Pelodictyon luteolum DSM 273: one gene and its partner. The protein of the gene in region 2 binds, or shares a complex with, the protein of the main gene of each other region. Links are inferred from orthologs where the notes say so. Each region holds a gene or a part of one and is shown on either strand. Other genes may lie near its edges. The genes, in order: prmC and prfA.

The links.
Region 1: the proteins of prfA (region 2) and prmC are in contact, whole or in part, in a crystal structure (PDB 2B3T), measured with the Escherichia coli proteins. The link is inferred for Pelodictyon luteolum DSM 273 from one-to-one orthologs.

The regions. Positions count from the first base shown.
Region 1 is NC_007512.1:1,671,682-1,679,755, forward strand. Bases 3,408-6,271 are described here. They hold prmC (peptide chain release factor N(5)-glutamine methyltransferase), read right to left. Parts: upstream 5,353-6,271; coding sequence 4,462-5,352; downstream 3,408-4,461. Other genes in these bases: hrcA (heat-inducible transcriptional repressor HrcA), read right to left, coding at 3,408-4,301; PLUT_RS07725 (DUF4412 domain-containing protein), read left to right, coding at 5,528-6,268. In the rest of the region: gap (type I glyceraldehyde-3-phosphate dehydrogenase), read left to right, coding at 1-497; PLUT_RS07700 (flavodoxin domain-containing protein), read left to right, coding at 673-1,323; molecular chaperone DnaJ, read right to left, coding at 1,409-2,557; PLUT_RS07710 (nucleotide exchange factor GrpE), read right to left, coding at 2,614-3,210; more of hrcA, read right to left, coding at 3,228-3,407; proS (proline--tRNA ligase), read left to right, coding at 6,323-7,768; PLUT_RS07735 (peroxiredoxin), read right to left, coding at 7,888-8,074. UniProt on the Escherichia coli protein: Methylates the class 1 translation termination release factors RF1/PrfA and RF2/PrfB on the glutamine residue of the universally conserved GGQ motif, i.e. on 'Gln-235' in RF1 and on 'Gln-252' in RF2.
Region 2 is NC_007512.1:75,706-83,859, forward strand. Bases 2,202-5,145 are described here. They hold prfA (peptide chain release factor 1), read right to left. Parts: upstream 4,240-5,145; coding sequence 3,163-4,239; downstream 2,202-3,162. Other genes in these bases: PLUT_RS00360 (nitroreductase family protein), read right to left, coding at 2,202-2,504; PLUT_RS00365 (DUF1997 domain-containing protein), read right to left, coding at 2,501-3,112; rseP (RIP metalloprotease RseP), read right to left, coding at 4,257-5,145. Also shown: PLUT_RS00355 (NAD(P)/FAD-dependent oxidoreductase), read left to right, coding at 1-1,402; PLUT_RS11860 (hypothetical protein), read left to right, coding at 1,462-1,620; more of PLUT_RS00360, read right to left, coding at 1,968-2,201; more of rseP, read right to left, coding at 5,146-5,621; PLUT_RS00380 (1-deoxy-D-xylulose-5-phosphate reductoisomerase), read right to left, coding at 5,708-6,856; ATP-dependent zinc metalloprotease FtsH, read right to left, coding at 7,164-8,154. UniProt on the Escherichia coli protein: Peptide chain release factor 1 directs the termination of translation in response to the peptide chain termination codons UAG and UAA.

The DNA of each region.
Region 1 (8,074 bases), 1.6 Mb from region 2 along the record:
GCATCGAGAAAGGGTTCATGACCACCATCCATGCCTACACCAACGACCAGAACATCCTCGATCTTCCGCATAAGGACCTTCGCCGCGCCCGCTCTGCAGCCGTGTCGATGATCCCGACAAGCACCGGTGCCGCCAAGGCAATCGGCGAAGTCATCCCGGAACTCGCAGGCAAGCTTGACGGTTTTGCTGTCAGGGTTCCCGTGCCGGACGGCTCCATGACCGACCTTACCGCCATCCTGATGAAGCCTGCCACCAAGGAAGAGATCAACGCCGCGATGAAAGTCGCCGCTGATGGTCCGATGAAAGGCTACCTCGAATACTGCACCGACCCGATCGTCTCTCAGGACATCGTCGGCAACCCGCACTCCTGCGTCTTCGACTCGCTCCTCACCATGAGCGCAGGCACGATGGTCAAGGTTGTCGGCTGGTACGACAACGAACTCGGCTACTCCACCAGGGTCACCGACCTCCTGGAGATCTACTCGAACTTCGTTTGAGCCAGTCCATCCATACGAACATGAAAAAGGCGCCTACACCGGCGCCTTTTTCATTTATGATCTCCCACCCTGCAGTAGTCTGCCAACGGGGGTGATTAGTGATTTAGGGGGTAATGTATTATAATTCCGGTACAACAATACACCGCACATTCAGCTGAAACCATCCTTTTCTCTTATGACGCAACAGAACGCCGCGCCGATGAAGGCCATCATCCTTTACGACAGCAAGACTGCGGGAGGATCGACCGACCGGCTCATTGACTCCATCGGTCTGGAACTGGCCAGAACCGGTGCCTATGTCGAAAAGGCAAAGTGCAAGGCACAGGCAGACTACAGCTTCATCCAGGAGTTCGACGTGGTCATCATGGGAGCGCCGATCTACTATCTCCTGGTCTCCTCGCAGCTGCTCGGCGCCCTCGTGCAGAGCAACCTGAAGAAAAACCTGAAGCGCAAAAAGATAGCGCTCTTTCTCACCTGCGGAAGCCCCGAACCGATGGCTACGCTGCTCTATATGCCCCAGCTGAAAATTCATCTGGTGCCGAACAAGATCCTCACCGAAAAAATCTTCTCTCCGCAGCAGCTTTCGGACCCTGCCGTGATCAAAGAGTTTGTCGACGAGCTGACCGAGGCGTACAGAAAAGCCACACGAAAGCGAAACACGTCGATGCACTGGAGCGATGAGGCCAGAGAAGAACTGAACGGGCTGCCCTCGTTCCTTCGCGGACGCATCAAAACCGGGGTAGAAGAATATGCCGAAGAGATGGGCTACAGCACCATCACCCCGGCAGTCCTCAATGAAGCGAAAGCTGACCTTGGCGGCATGTAAGAAATCACTGCCGGATCACCACAATGCAGGAAAGGCCGGATGATCCGGCCTTTCCTGCGTTTAAGTGCATCATCCCGGGAAACGTTCAGCCGAAGATGTCGCGAGCTTTTTCAAAGAAGCTCTTCGCTCCCCCTGCACTGTGAGCCTCGGGTGCGATCGAGGGTGATTTGCGCAGGTCGCGGAGAAGATCCTTATCCTGTTGGGTAAGCTCTTTGGGCACATACACATTGACCCTCACATACTGGTCGCCCTTGCCCGAGCCCCGGAGATGGCCGATGCCATGACCCGGAATGCGGAGCATGGTTTCAGGCTGGGTGCCGGCGGGGATGGTAAGCTTTACGGCGCCCTCCAGAGTCGGGACATCGACCTTCGTGCCAAGCACGAGATCGGGGAAGCTGACGGCAAGGCTGTAGATGACATCATCGCCGTTGCGTACGAAGAGCTCATGCGGCTTCTCCTCGATCATCACGATCAAGTCGCCCGGAGCTCCGCCCCGCGGTCCGGAATTACCCTGTCCGCGGAGGGTGAGGTAGTTGCCCTCCTGCACACCGGCAGGCACATTCACCTTCACCGTCACCTCACCCTGCTTTATGCCCTCACCGTAGCATGACGGGCAGCGGTCCTTGACGATCCGACCCTCGCCGCCGCAGGTCGGGCAGGCTGCGATGTTGACAAACTGGCCGAACATGGTCTTTGAGGCCTGACGGACTTCTCCGGCACCGTGGCAGGTGGGACAGGTCTCTGTGGCTCCGGTTTTTGAACCCGAACCGTTGCACTCCTTGCAGGGCACCTGCTTTTTGATCTTGATTGTCTTCTCAACGCCCTTGGCAATCTCTTCGAGCGTGAGCTTCAAACGGATCTTCAGATCAACACCCGGAATCCCCGATGCAGCACGCCTGCGCTGTGAACCGCCACCACCACCACCGAACATGTCGTTGAATGCACTGAAAATATCGCTGAAATCCGCTCCGCCGCCATACTGGCCGCCACCGCCGCCCGATGCTGCCGAAGAACCGACGCCGGCATGGCCGAACTGGTCGTAACGACGTCTCTTGTCATCGTTGCTCAGTACTTCATATGCCTCGTTGACCTCCTTGAAATGATCCTCGGCGTCCTTGTTGTCTGGATTTTTGTCGGGGTGGTATTTCAGGGCCAGTTTCCGATAGGCCTTCTTTATTTCATCCTTGTCTGCCGAGCGGCTTACGCCAAGGACCTCATAGTAGTCTCTTTTCATCTCAATACCTGGAAAATTATGTCTCGATTCATTGCTCTCTGTCTGCCCAAATCCCGTTACCGGGCCACGATGACCTTCGCATGGCGCAGTACCCTGTCACCAAGGAGATAGCCTGTCTGATACTGTTCGACGATAGTCTCCGGTTCGGCATCGGGATGCTCGATCTGGGAAATGGCTTCGTGGAAATCAACATCGAGCTTCATTCCGATCGCTTCAATCGGCTTCACCCCTTTCGACTCGAGCCAGCGGTCAAGGTTTTTCTTCAACAGCTCCACGCCGTCAATATAGGGCTTGGCCGCAGCCGGGATCTCTTCGGGTTCGGGGACATTGGCAAGCACCCGCTCAACATCGTCGACAAGTGTGAGCAGGTCGCGCAGGACGTTGTCCGTCGCCCGCTGGGAAGCCATGACGGCCTCGCGCTCTTTCTGCTTGCGGAAATTCTCGAACTCGGCCGCACGGCGAAGGAGTTCATCGCGGAACTTCCCGTTCTGCTCTTTTTCTGCCTGCACCTCTCTTTCAAGCCCGGCAATCCTCGATTCCGGCGTTTCAACTGCCGCCGACTGGTCCGCCGCAGCAGTGCCTGCCTGTCCTTCGGTGTGCTCCTGTATCGTTCCTTCCCTGTCCTGCAATGGGTCTTCTGCTTTTTTCATCATTGAATCGAAAATTGTGTTTAGTTGACATCCGACAGTGTTGCTGTCAGGCAGTCCGCCATGTAGTTCAATACACGGACGGCATGTTCATAATCCATTCGTTTCGGCCCCAGTATCCCCAGCGTTCCAACCATGCTGCCTGCATAGTATGGCGCTGAGACGATGGTCAAATCCTCAGCCTGCAGTGCGCTGTTCTCACGCCCGATGCTGATCGACACGTCATGTCCGGCAGTGCGTTTGAGGTCCTGCTTCGGCGCGATGTCCTCGACAAGGCGGGCAACGCTGAACTTGTCTTCGATCATGGTGATCAGTTCCCGTACCCGTTCCGGCTGCTTGAATTCCGGTTGCTCCACGATGTACTCCGCACCCGAGATATACAGTCGCTCGAAAATGGGCGACTCGTCGAACAGGCTGTCTGCCGAGCGCACGATAAGATCCTTCAGGTTGGTGTCGCAGCTGCTGCCGGCCAGACGGCGGGTGATTGAACGGCGGATTTCCGAAAGTGTCAACCCCGAGAGCCGTTCATTGAGCAGGTCGACGACCTCGTCGACTTTCTGGCGCGTCAGTTCATGCTGCAGCTCCATGACAATGGTCTTGACGAACATCGACTGGATGGAAAGCACCACCATCATCCTGGTGGAACTCAGAAGCACCATGTCGAGCTTCTCGAAAACCGCATTCGACAGGGTCGGAGAAAGGACGACACTGAGCTGTCGCGAAATGCTCCCGAGAACCTTCGCAGCAGATACCAGGACCTCGGCCGAGGTCCCCCTTCCTTCCATGCTGATCGGACCGAAATCCGACTCCATCCGCCGCTTTTCCTCCTCGTCGATGCGCTGCACCTTCATGATGAGGTCGACGTAGTAGCGGTACCCGAGGTCGGTGGGAATCCGCCCTGCGGACGTATGGGGCTGGCTGATATAGCCTTCAGCCTCAAGATCAGCCATGACATTGCGTATCGTGGCGTCTGAAAGACCGAGGCTGTAATTCCTTGCTATGTACCTGGAGCCTACAGGAGCGGCAGTAACCACATACAGCTGGATGATGATCCCCAGCACCTGCCGTTCCCGCAAGTTCAACTCACGAGAACCCATCTGACTGTTACCTGTTTTGATACCTGACAGTACGCTGCCCGTACAGAAAAGGGAATGTACGAAAAACACTCCGCCGCGACAACATCGCACCGCCAGAGGAAGCACGGGGGAAGCCAACCGTTTGCCGTGAAGAAAAAACAATGCATGGGGGCAATTAATTTCATCGGGGAAGCCGCCCCTGAACGATCCTGTTCAGGCCTGCGTAATCTTTCTTTACCACGATATCCAGCATGCCCGCCTCTTCGAGGAGCTCCACCACCCCCCCGGCGCCGTCCGCATGGATTTCCAGCGCGATCCGCCCGCCGGGCCTGAGGAGGCGGCCCGCCATAGCTGCCAGTGCCCGGTAACACTCCATCCCGACCGGAACCGTAAGGGCCAGCTTCGGCTCATGGTCCCGCACCTCAGGCTGCAGGCCGGCCCATTCAGATTCAGGGATGTAGGGCGGGTTGGAGACAAGCATGTCGAACGGGGCGCCTGGCGGCGAGAACAAGGGGTCCGTCATGTCGCCGACGGCGAACGATACCCGATCCCCGGCTCCGTGCCGCTCTGCATTGGTGCGGGCGACCTCAAGAGCCTCCAGGGAGACATCGATCCCCACGGCCTGCAGCGTCGGCATACGAATCGCCATGGTCAGGGCGATGCACCCGCTGCCGGTGCCGGCATCGAGGATGCGCGGGACCCCGGAGGCACTGGCCCCATCTGACTCAAGCAGCTCAAGGGCAAACTCGACAAGCAGCTCCGTTTCGGGACGGGGAATCAGCACCCGCCGGTCGACATGGAATGGCAGACCGTAAAACCACTGCTCGCCGGTGATGTACTGCAACGGCCGGCCGCCGAGGCGCTGGCGGCAGAGCTCCCTGAAGCGCTCGAGTTCATCGGGGTATACTGGCCGCTCGTGCTGCAGATAGAGGTCCAGACGTGCCATCTTGAGCACGTGCGCGAGCAGCAGTTCAGCACCGAGACGCGCTTCATCGACTCCTTTGGAGAGAAAAAACTCCGCCGTTGTTTTCAGCAGGCCTCGGACCTGCCATTCCTGTGCCGGTTTCGTCACGGTTGCCTTGTCTGGAGAATTGCCGCCGGGGGTGCATTGATAGCGATCGGCGAAACATGAATGTACACCCTCCCCCGCATTATAAAAAACCGGCGGCACGGCGGATGTTCCGATATTTGCGTAGCTTTATGTTTTCTTGAAACCATGCGACCCTGTACCAACAGACCCGATACCGATGAACAGACTGCTGACACTTCTCCTCATCCTCCTCTCTTCCATCCTGCCCGGCAGAGCAACTGCTGCAGCCACTTTCACAGGGGTCATGGAAATGCTCCTTACCATGCCCTCCGGCAAGGCTGAGGTTACCTACTATTTCGGAGACCGGGCCCAGAAAATGGAGATGTTCGTCCAGCTCCAGAGAGTCCCCGATCCGCTGCGCACTGCCGTCATCACCAGAGCATCGCGGCCGGACGAAGCCATCATCATCAACCACGACACAGGGTCCTGGTCCCCTGTGAACCTCCGCTCGGCAGCTGAAAACGCAACGCTCCTCGACTTCGACAGCAACTACAGGCTCGAACGCCTTGCGAACACAACCCTGAAAGGATACCCCTGCCGCCACATCCGTCTTACAAGCAGCACTGAACGGCTCGAGCTCTGGGTAGCCGAAGGTCTCGGAGATTTTTCGACCTTCCGCATCCTGCAGTCGCAGAACCCCCGGCTCTCGAACACCTCGCTCTCCCGAACCCTCAAACAGGCAGGCGTCGAGGGATTCCCTGTCCGCATCATCCAGTCCTCCGGCGGTTCAACAAACCGGATGGAACTTGTGCAGGTATGGCCGAAAAAGCTCCCCGACTCAGAATTCAGGGTACCCGGGGGGTACCGGAAGGTCATCATGGACGAAGCTCCAATCAGCCAGGACCGCAAGGCCCACCTGAAAAACCTGATGGAAAAGATGAAAAAGTTCGAGCAGTAGTCGTATATTTTTGCTCCCCGAGAGCAGCAGCATCAACCCTAAGCACATACATCCGTGGCAGATAAAATCACCGCAAGAAACGAAGACTATTCCCAGTGGTACATCGACCTGGTCCGCTCGGCAAAACTCGCAGACTATTCCGACGTGCGCGGCTGCATGGTCATCCGGCCGAACGGCTATGCAATCTGGGAAAAGATGCAGGCTGCCCTTGACCGGATGTTCAAGGAAACCGGCCACGTGAACGCCTACTTCCCCCTCTTCATCCCTGAAAGCTTCATCGCCAAGGAGGCGGAACATATCGAAGGGTTCGCGCCCGAATGCGCCGTCGTCACCCACGGAGGAGGAGAGGAACTTGCCGAAAAGCTCTACGTACGTCCGACTTCGGAAACCATCATCTGGTCCTCCTATAAAAAATGGATCCAGTCATACCGGGATCTGCCGATCCTCATCAACCAGTGGGCCAATGTGGTACGCTGGGAGATGCGCACCCGGCTCTTCCTTCGCACCACCGAATTCCTCTGGCAGGAAGGCCATACCGCCCATGCAACGCCCGAGGAATCGCAGGAGGAGGTCATGCGGATGATCAACGTCTACCGCACCTTCGCTGAAGAATACATGGCCATGCCGGTCATCATGGGCCGGAAAACCGACAGCGAGAAATTCGCCGGCGCTGAGGAGACTTACTGCATCGAAGCGATGATGCAGGACGGCAAGGCCCTTCAGGCAGGCACCTCGCACAACCTCGGCCAGAACTTTGCAAAGGCCTTCGACTGCCAGTTCCAGACCAAAGACAGCCGTCTTGATTACGTATGGGCCACCAGCTGGGGTGTTTCGACCAGGCTCATCGGAGCGCTCATCATGGCCCACTCCGACGACCGGGGTCTTGTGCTTCCCCCGAAACTTGCCTCGCGCCAGGTGGTCATCATCCCGATTCTGCGAGGCGACAAGGCTGCCGTACTGGAGCAGGCCGATGCCATGGCCGCATCTCTGAAAGCAGCTGGAATTCCCGCATTTGTCGACGGCAGTGAACAGAACTCGCCCGGCTGGAAGTTCGCCGAATATGAACTGCAGGGCATTCCTGTCCGCATTGAAGTCGGCCCACGCGATATTGAAAAAGGGATCTGCATCGCCGCACGTCGCGACACCCTCGAAAAGAGTGAACTGCAGCTCGGAGAGACGCTCCCGGGGGCGGTGCAGGAAATCCTCGATGCCATGCAGAAGGATATGTACCAGAAGGCCCTCCTGTTCCGTGAAGAGAATACGGTTGAAGCCTCCAGCTATGAAGAGTTCAAGGCCGCTGTCGAAAAAGGGTTCGTCATTGCACACTGGGACGGCACTGCCGAAACTGAAGAAAAGATAAAGGAAGAGACAAAAGCCACCATCAGGGTCCTTCCCGAAGAGGACGGCTATATCGAACGCTACCGGATGAACGAGCCCGGCACCTGCATATACTCCGGCAAACCCGCAGCTCAGAAAGTGGTATTCGCAAAAGCATACTAAGCCGGACCAAAGACCGATCCTCGGAACGGCACTACGAAAAACAAAGAGCCGCCGGTATCAGGACGATATCGGCGGCTCTTTGTTCTCTTACGCTTGTAGATAAAAAACTTCTGCGGGTCTTACTCGTCCTTGAAAAAATCCTTCAAGCCTTCATCGGTAGGCTTCATCGCCTTGTCGCCCTTGTTCCAGTTGGCGGGGCACACTTCGCCGAACTGCTCGGTGAACTGGAGCGCGTCGACCATGCGGAGAACCTCGTCCACGTTGCGGCCGAGCCCGAGATCGTTGACCACCTGATGGCGCACAATC
Region 2 (8,154 bases):
GTTTCTGAAGAAGAAACTCGGGAAGCATCATGAGGTAGTCGTGGTCACGCCGAACAGCTATTACCAGTGGATCCCGTCTAACATCTGGGTCGGAGTCGGCCAGATGTCGATTGACGAGGTCCGTTTCGAACTCAAGAAAGTCTATGACCGCTGGGGGATTGTCTTCAAGCAGGCCAGGGCCCTTGAAATCCATCCCGAAGGGGACGCCTCCACCGGGAAGGGCTACGTCACCATCGAGTACACCGCCGGCGACAACTCGGGCGTCAGGGAGAACGTGGAGTACGATTATCTCGTCAACGCCACCGGTCCGAAGCTGAACTTCGAGGCAACCGAAGGGCTCGGCCCCGACAAGAACAGCTACTCAGTCTGTACCTACTCGCATGCGGCGCACGCATGGGAACACCTGCAGGAGAACATCAAGAAGATGCAGGCCGGACAGAAGCAGCGTTTCCTCATCGGCACCGGGCACGCCATGGCGACCTGCCAGGGTGCGGCGTTCGAGTACATCCTGAACATCGCCCACGAGATCTCCAAGCGCGGGCTGAGCAAGATGGCACAGATCACCTGGATTTCGAACGAGTACGAGGTCGGTGATTTCGGCATGGGCGGCGCGTTCATCAAGCGCGGCGGATACATCACCCCCACCAAGGTCTTTACCGAGTCGATCCTTGCCGAGTATGGCATCAACTGGATCCGGCGCGCCGGTGTCTACAAGGTCGAGGACGGCAAAGCCTACTATGAGACTCTGGACGGCGAAGACAAGGTGCAGGAGTTCGATTTCGCGATGCTCATTCCTTCCTTCTCCGGTGTCGGCATGACGGCGTTCGACCGCGAGGGCAACGACATTACCGACACGCTGTTTGCTCCGAACAAGTTCATGAAGGTCGATGCGGATTACGCACAGAAGCCTTTTGAGGAGTGGTCTGCCGATGACTGGCCGAGCACCTACCAGAACCCGACCTACAACAACATCTATGCCGTCGGCATCGCCTTCGCCCCTCCGCATGCGATCTCCAAGCCGATGACGAGCGTGACGGGCCGTCCGATATTTCCGACCCCACCCCGTACCGGCATGCCTTCCGGCGTTATGGGAAAGATCACGGCACTGAACATCGCCGAGCGCATCCACGGCGCCACAGAGCATCGCCACAAGGCCTCGATGAGCCGCATGGGCGCAGCCTGCATCGTATCCGGTGGTTTCGGTTCGTTCGATGGCCTCGGTGCATCAATGACCGTGTTCCCTGTCGTTCCCGACTGGGACAAGTACCCCGAGTGGGGCCGCGATATGAAGTACTCCGTCGGTGAGGCGGGTCTTGCGGGCCACTGGCTGAAGGTGCTGCTCCACTACCTCTTCTTCCACAAGGCGAAAGGCTATCCGTTCTGGTGGCTTATCCCCGAGTAGAAGAGCGTTTCGGCACAGAGGTAGAAGAAGAGATACATTAACTTTCATTTCGATCAACCATGGGTAAATATAGAATCAAGGCATATTTCGACGAGGCCTATCCTCCGGTGCCCGAGAAATCAACGCTGTTCTGGCGCAAGTTCGTGCCGTGGCAGCTGATCCGTTTCATCATCCTGAACGTGAAGATGATCCGCATCGTCGTAGGCGGCCACTCCTGAACTGAGGCAGGCTGCGGCGGAGTCTCATCCGTTTCTCACGTTTCTTTCGAAAGGGCACAGAATAACCAGCATCCAGTGCTGGGGGGTTCTGTGCCCTTTTTCGTTCTGCATGGACGGGCCTATGGCGTTCGATTCCCTTTTCTGGCAACACCGGCATGCTGCGGCAGAACTCAGGTCGGTCGGTTGAGGGGGGCGTAAGAGGAAGTGCGGGCGCGTGGTTGATGGTGTGTATGCACCTGTTTCGGGTTGAAAGGCCGTCTTCCGTGCCCAGCATGGCTGTTGATCAACTCGGCAGGTTCGATATCCGCCTCGGCCGATGATGCGAACTCAGCCGCCTGCTTTCGCATTCAAAGATATGTTGCGATTTCTTCAAGCGGCTTTCGCTTTTTCGGTACGGGCGTGTATCCTTCGGCCGGATAGCCTAGAGGGGTAAATGCAAATACCTCGTCTTCACCCGTGAGACTGAGGGCTCTTCTCAGGCAGGGGAGGTCGAAAGCGGCGATCCAGCAGGTGCTGATACCTTCATTCTCAGCTGCGAGGATGATGTGGTCCATGGCGATACTGAGGTCGGTTTCCAGCGAGTTATAGCCGTCGGAAGCGCGAACCCATGCATCGCAGCGACGGCCTGTCACCACGAGAATCGCCGGGGCGGTCTGGAGCCAGTCGCGGGAGTAGCAGGCATGCACAGTCCTGAGGACTTCAGGCGTGCGTATCACGATGAAACGCCATGGCTGCAGGTTTTTTGCAGAAGGAGCGAGCCTGGCGGTCTCGAGGATGCGATTGAGGGAGTCCTGGGGAATGGGGTCCTGTGTGAAGCTGCGGGTACTGCAACGTGATGCTGCCAGTGCGTGGAAGTCCATGGTGGTCAGGGCTTGGTCGTTCATGCATGCCGGATATGGCCGAAATCCTTTGAGATGCTGTGGAACATCCGGTTGGTCGCGGTCTGCATGATCATCGACATGCCGGCATTGGTCATGGCTCGGATGATCTGTTCTGGAATGATGCGGAACGCGGGATAGAGGACGAACCGGACATCGATGCGGAGATCAAAATGCACTTTCGTCTGTTTTGGTTCCATCGGCACAAGGAGCATTTCGGCAAAGGCCTTGCCTTCGAACAGATAGTTCTTGGGGTCGTCGACCGGGTCTGAGGGCGCGTGGTGGTGCCAGAGGATCTTGCGGCCGACCATATGGCGGCTGATCATCTCGTCGGTTATCGATTCGGGGCCGATGCCATGTAGTTCCTCAGGAAGCTCCACCATCACCTCGTCGGTCTGTTTGACGTAAAAAATGACGTCAAACGGGTTCTGTTGCGGGTCGGTGACCCGGAAATGCCATCGGTAGACATCTGTCTCATCGGTCAGTTCGACCGTATGGCAGAAAGGGTTGAAGCCCAGAATTTTTTTCTGGTCAGAGAGGTAGTTGAGGGTACGATCGAACGTATCGGAAAAAATCCATTCACCCTTGCTTCTGCCTGTGGCATCCATTTCCATACGACTCTCCCTTCGCAGAGGACCATTGGTGTTAGTTGATTATGATGCCCCTAGGCCCGGGCGGCTTCCTGCAGCCGCTCTGTCTGGTCGTGCATCTTCAGGGCGTCGATCAATTCGCCGATCTCTCCCTGCATGAAGTGCGGCAGTCCGTGGCTGGTGAATCCGATGCGGTGGTCGGTCACGCGCGACTGCGGGTAGTTGTAGGTGCGGATCTTCGCGCTCCGATCCCCACTGGCTACCATCGTGCGCCGCATGTCCGCCCGTTCCTGCTGCTGCTCCTGGAGTTTGATGTCGTAGAGTTTCGCCATGAGCATCTTCATGGCCCGCTCCTTGTTCTGGAGCTGTGATCGCTCCTCCTGGCAGGCCGCCACGAGACCGGTCGGCTCATGCGTGATGCGGACGGCGGTTTCCACCTTGTTGACGTTCTGACCACCCTTGCCTCCGCTCCGGTATGTGTCGAACCGGAGGTCATCGCGCCGGATCTCCACATCAACCTCTTCAGCTTCCGGCAGGACAGCCACGCTTGCGGCGGAGGTGTGGATGCGTCCCTGCGTTTCGGTTTCCGGCACCCTCTGCACACGGTGTACGCCGCTTTCGTACTTAAGCGTGCCGTAGACGTCGTGGCCACTGATGGTCAGGGTGACCTCGCGGAACCCTCCGGGGCCGGAGCTTTCATTGTAGTCCAGCACTTCGCACCGCCATCCCTGGCGTTCGGCGTAGCGCTGGTACATGCGCATAAGGTCGGCGGCAAAGAGCGCGGCTTCCTCTCCGCCGGTTCCAGCGCGGATTTCCATGATGACGTTGCGCGAGTCTGCTTCGTCTTTCGGGAGCAGAAGGATCCGGAGCTCCTGCTCCAGACCCGGGATGCGCTCTTCAAGCTCCAGCATCTCTTCCCGGGCCATGGCCTTCATCTCGGGATCCTCTTCAGCCTTCTGCATGTGTCGCGACTCTTCGAGCTGCTGACGGGCGCTGGCATAACGGTCATATGCCTGCACGATCTCCTTCAGGTCGCTGTACTCCTTGTTGAGCCTGCGGAAGCGAGTCTGGTCGCCGGCCGCTGCTGGGTCTGCGAGCATTCGCTCGAGATCAAGGTGACGCTCTTTTATGGACTGCAGTTTATCGAACATCGGTTTCGCTTACGGCCTCAGGGATTCAGGATGTCGTTGATGAGTATGTAGGCGAAGAGCGCAAGAAGCAGCGTCATGCCGATCTGCTGGATGCGCATCTTGACTTCAATTGGAATCTCCCGCCCCATGACGCCTTCAGCGGCATTGATGACAAACTGCCCGCCGTCGAGTGCCGGGACCGGCAGGATGTTGATGATGGCCAGCGATATCGAGAGCACGGCAAGGAAGTAGAGGAAGCTGACGGGACCCTGCTCCGCACTGCGGCTTGCGATCTTGGCGATCTTTATGGGGCCGCCGACAGACTTGCGGAAGTCCTCCTGTCCGGTGAAGATCTTGGAGAAACCCTGTACGGTCATTGCGCTCATTTTCCATGTCTGGCTGATGCCGCTCTCAACCGATCCCATAAAGCCGAGCATGCGACGCTCGGAGGAGATAGTCTGTCGAAGCATGATGCCGATTTTGCCGCTTGCCGATGGTGTGATGGAGGCGGTGAACTCCTCGCCTTTCATGCGGATTTCGTCGGCAGTGGCCGGCTCACCCTTCGGTGTATCAAGCCAACGCCAGGTGAAGGTGATGGGTTTCGAGGGGTTCCTGGAGATGATTCCCACCACTTCGGTCCAATCGGAGACCGGGTGGCCTTCAATTGCTGTAATGATGCTTCCCGCCTGTATGCCTGCACCGGCAGCGGGATTGTTTGCAAGCACATCATCGATGACCGGAGGGACGATTGGGCGAATGCCGAACCCGTCCTGGTCACTTACTTCGGACATGAAGTGTTTGGGTGTGGCGAGTGTGGTATCGCGGCCGTGGGAACGGAGAACGGTGAAGACCGGGCTTGATGAGGCGAAGCGTTCAGGGTCGAGCGCCTCTTCCCAGCTCGAGACCGGATGACCGTCAACTGCAATAAAGCGGTCACCGGTCTGCATGCCCATCTTGCTGAACACCGACCCTTCTTCTACAAAGGCGGGGGCCGTGGTGCTGGTTCGGGATTCTCCGAGAGTCAAGGTGACGCCGGTGAAGATGGCTGCTGCCAGCATCATGTTCATCGTCACGCCGCCGGCAAGCACAATGAGGCGCTGCCAGACGGGTTTGGCACGGAACTCCCACGGTTGAGGTTCGCCTTGCCCGAAGTCCGTATCCATGCTTTCATCGACCATGCCGGCAATTTTCACGTAGCCGCCGAGCGGAAAGACCCCGATGCCGTACTCCGTCTCTCCGATCTTCTTTTTCCAGAGACGCATGTCGAAGAAGTCGAATCCGATGTAGAACTTGTCGACACGCATGCCGAAAATTCTCGCCGTGATGAAGTGTCCGAACTCATGGACGGTGACGAGGATGAAGATTGCGACGATGAAAAAGAATGTTGTGCTCAGAACGTCCATGGGTATCAGTTGCTGGAAACTGCCCGGGCTCAGGGCCCGGGATGCTTCCTGGTTTCATTGGTACGCGGATGCGCCTTCGGGGTGCGTTATCCGATGATTGCGTTTGCCGCCCGGCGTGCCCAACCGTCGGCATTGATATACTCCTCGAGCTCTACGGGGGTGTAAGCCTCATGCGCCTGCATGGTTTTGTCAACGGTTTCGGCGATGGCGGTGAAGCCGATCTTGTTGTTGAGGAAGGCCGCGACTGCTACTTCGTTTGCCGCATTCAGCACCGCCGGGTAAGTCCTCCCTGCCTTGAGGGCATCGAAGGCGAGACGCAGCGCCGGGAACCGGACCATATCGGGTTCCTCGAAGGTGAGGGTGCCGATGGTTGCCAGATCGAGTTTCTTGATGCCGCTTTCGCACCGTTCCGGCCAGGAAAGGGCGTAGGCAATCGGGGCGCGCATGTCGGGGGACCCGAGCTGGGCGATCACGCAGCCGTCGATGTACTCGACCATAGAGTGGATGATGCTCTGCGGATGGACTACCACGCCGATCTTTTCGGCGGGCATGTTGAAGAGCCAGTGAGCCTCGATCACTTCAAGCCCTTTGTTCATCATGCTTGCCGAGTCGATGGTGATTTTTGCGCCCATGCTCCACTGCGGGTGCTTGAGGGCCTGCTCGGGGCCGGCCTTCTCCATGTCGGCGAAGGACGAGTTGCGGAAAGGTCCGCCCGAAGCGGTGAGGATGATGCGCTCCACGTCTTCCTGACGGTGGCCCTGAAGCGACTGGAAGATGGCGGAATGTTCGCTGTCGACCGGCAGTAGCCGCACGTTGTGTTTCTTTACGAGATCGGATACCAGCTGTCCTGCGACGACGAGGGTCTCCTTGTTTGCCAGCGCGATATCTTTTCCCGCCTTGATGGCCTTGACGGTGGGGGTCAGTCCTGCAGCACCCACGATTGCCGAGACGACCATGTCGGAGCCCTCGGCGGCAGCAACGGTTCCGGCGCCTTCGATGCCGTGGCATATCTCGGGCAGGTCGGTGCCGAGGAGAGTTTTGAGGAGTTCAGCGGACCCGGCATCACGTACCGATACGATGGAGGGGTTGAACTCCCTGATCTGTTCTGCGAGCATGTTGACATCATGGCCTTCAGCCAGGCCGACAATCTTGAATCGATCGGGGTGCTGGCGGACGACATCGAGTGTGCTGAGTCCGATGGACCCGGTGCTGCCGAGAATCGATAATGCTCTCATGGTAGTGGGAAAAAATGGTTGCCGGATTGCGCTGAAAGGTAACGGGCTGAATTTATGCTTTTTCGTGAAGGCTTACAAACAGAGCAGATCCCGTTTCAGGGCTGCCGTTTTTTCTCTTTGCATTACAGGGAAAATATGGTATAATAAGCCCCCTCAAGGGTCTCTAGCTCAGCTGGTTAGAGCAACTGGTTTACACCCAGTAGGTCGGGGGTTCGAATCCCTCGGGACCCACATCAGGCATATGCCAGGGGCAGGTAAACAACCTGCCCTTTTTTCATTCCTTCTCCCCGCCCTTTTCTCCGTTCATCTAGTTGTCGGAGACGTTTCTGGACTGCCGCAACCGCTCGGCCGCTGCTTCGAGCTCGGCCAGTTCAGTTGCGCTGAGCCCGACCTTTTCCGTGCTCTCTGCGTCCGCCGTCGTTTCGGGTTCGTGCGCAACCATGCCGTTCTCCGCGGATTTCTTGCTGCAGTCAACCTCTCCCGAATCTTCTTCCTGGCCGCCGGGCCGCTTACCGAGGATCTCCTCGATCTGGCAGTACTGGAGCATCTCTTTTGTGAGCAGCTCCCGGGCCAGTGCCTCAAGCTTGCTCCGGTGTTCCTTGAGCATGGTTCTGACTGTGTCGGCAGCCGATTCCACAATAGCCTTCACTTCTTCGTCAATGAGGCGGGCGGTCTCGCCCCCGAACTTCTTCTCGACGCCGGGAGCTCCGTAGTAGGGGTTGTTGCTTTCGTAGTACGAGAGGTTGCCGATCTTATCGCTCATACCGTAAACCATCACCATGTTGTAGGCGATGCCGGTGATCTTTTCCAGATCGTTCTGTGCTCCGGTCGAGATCTCCCCAAACACGCTCTCCTCAGCGATGCGCCCGCCGAGCAGGCCGCAGATGCGCGCGAACAGCTCCCGCTTCGTCATGAGGTAACGGTCCTCGAGCGGGATGTTCATCGTGTAGCCGAGCGCGCTCATGCCGCGAGGCACTATGGAAATCTTCTGCACCGGGTCGTTTTCCGGCATCATCCAGCTGACGATGGCGTGGCCCGCTTCATGGTAGGCGACGATCCGCTTCTCTTTCGGGTTGATGACCTTGTTCTTTTTCTCGAGGCCCGCCACCACTCGCTCGATAGCGTCTTCGAAGTCCTTCATCTCGATGCTCTCCTTGTTGCGGCGGGAGGCGAGCAATGCGGCTTCGTTGGCAGCATTGGCGATCTCGGCTCCGGCGAACCCCGGCGTCTGCGATGCGAGCGCCTTCAGGTTTACGTCCGGGCTGAGCGACATGTTCTTGGTATGTACCCTGAACGTA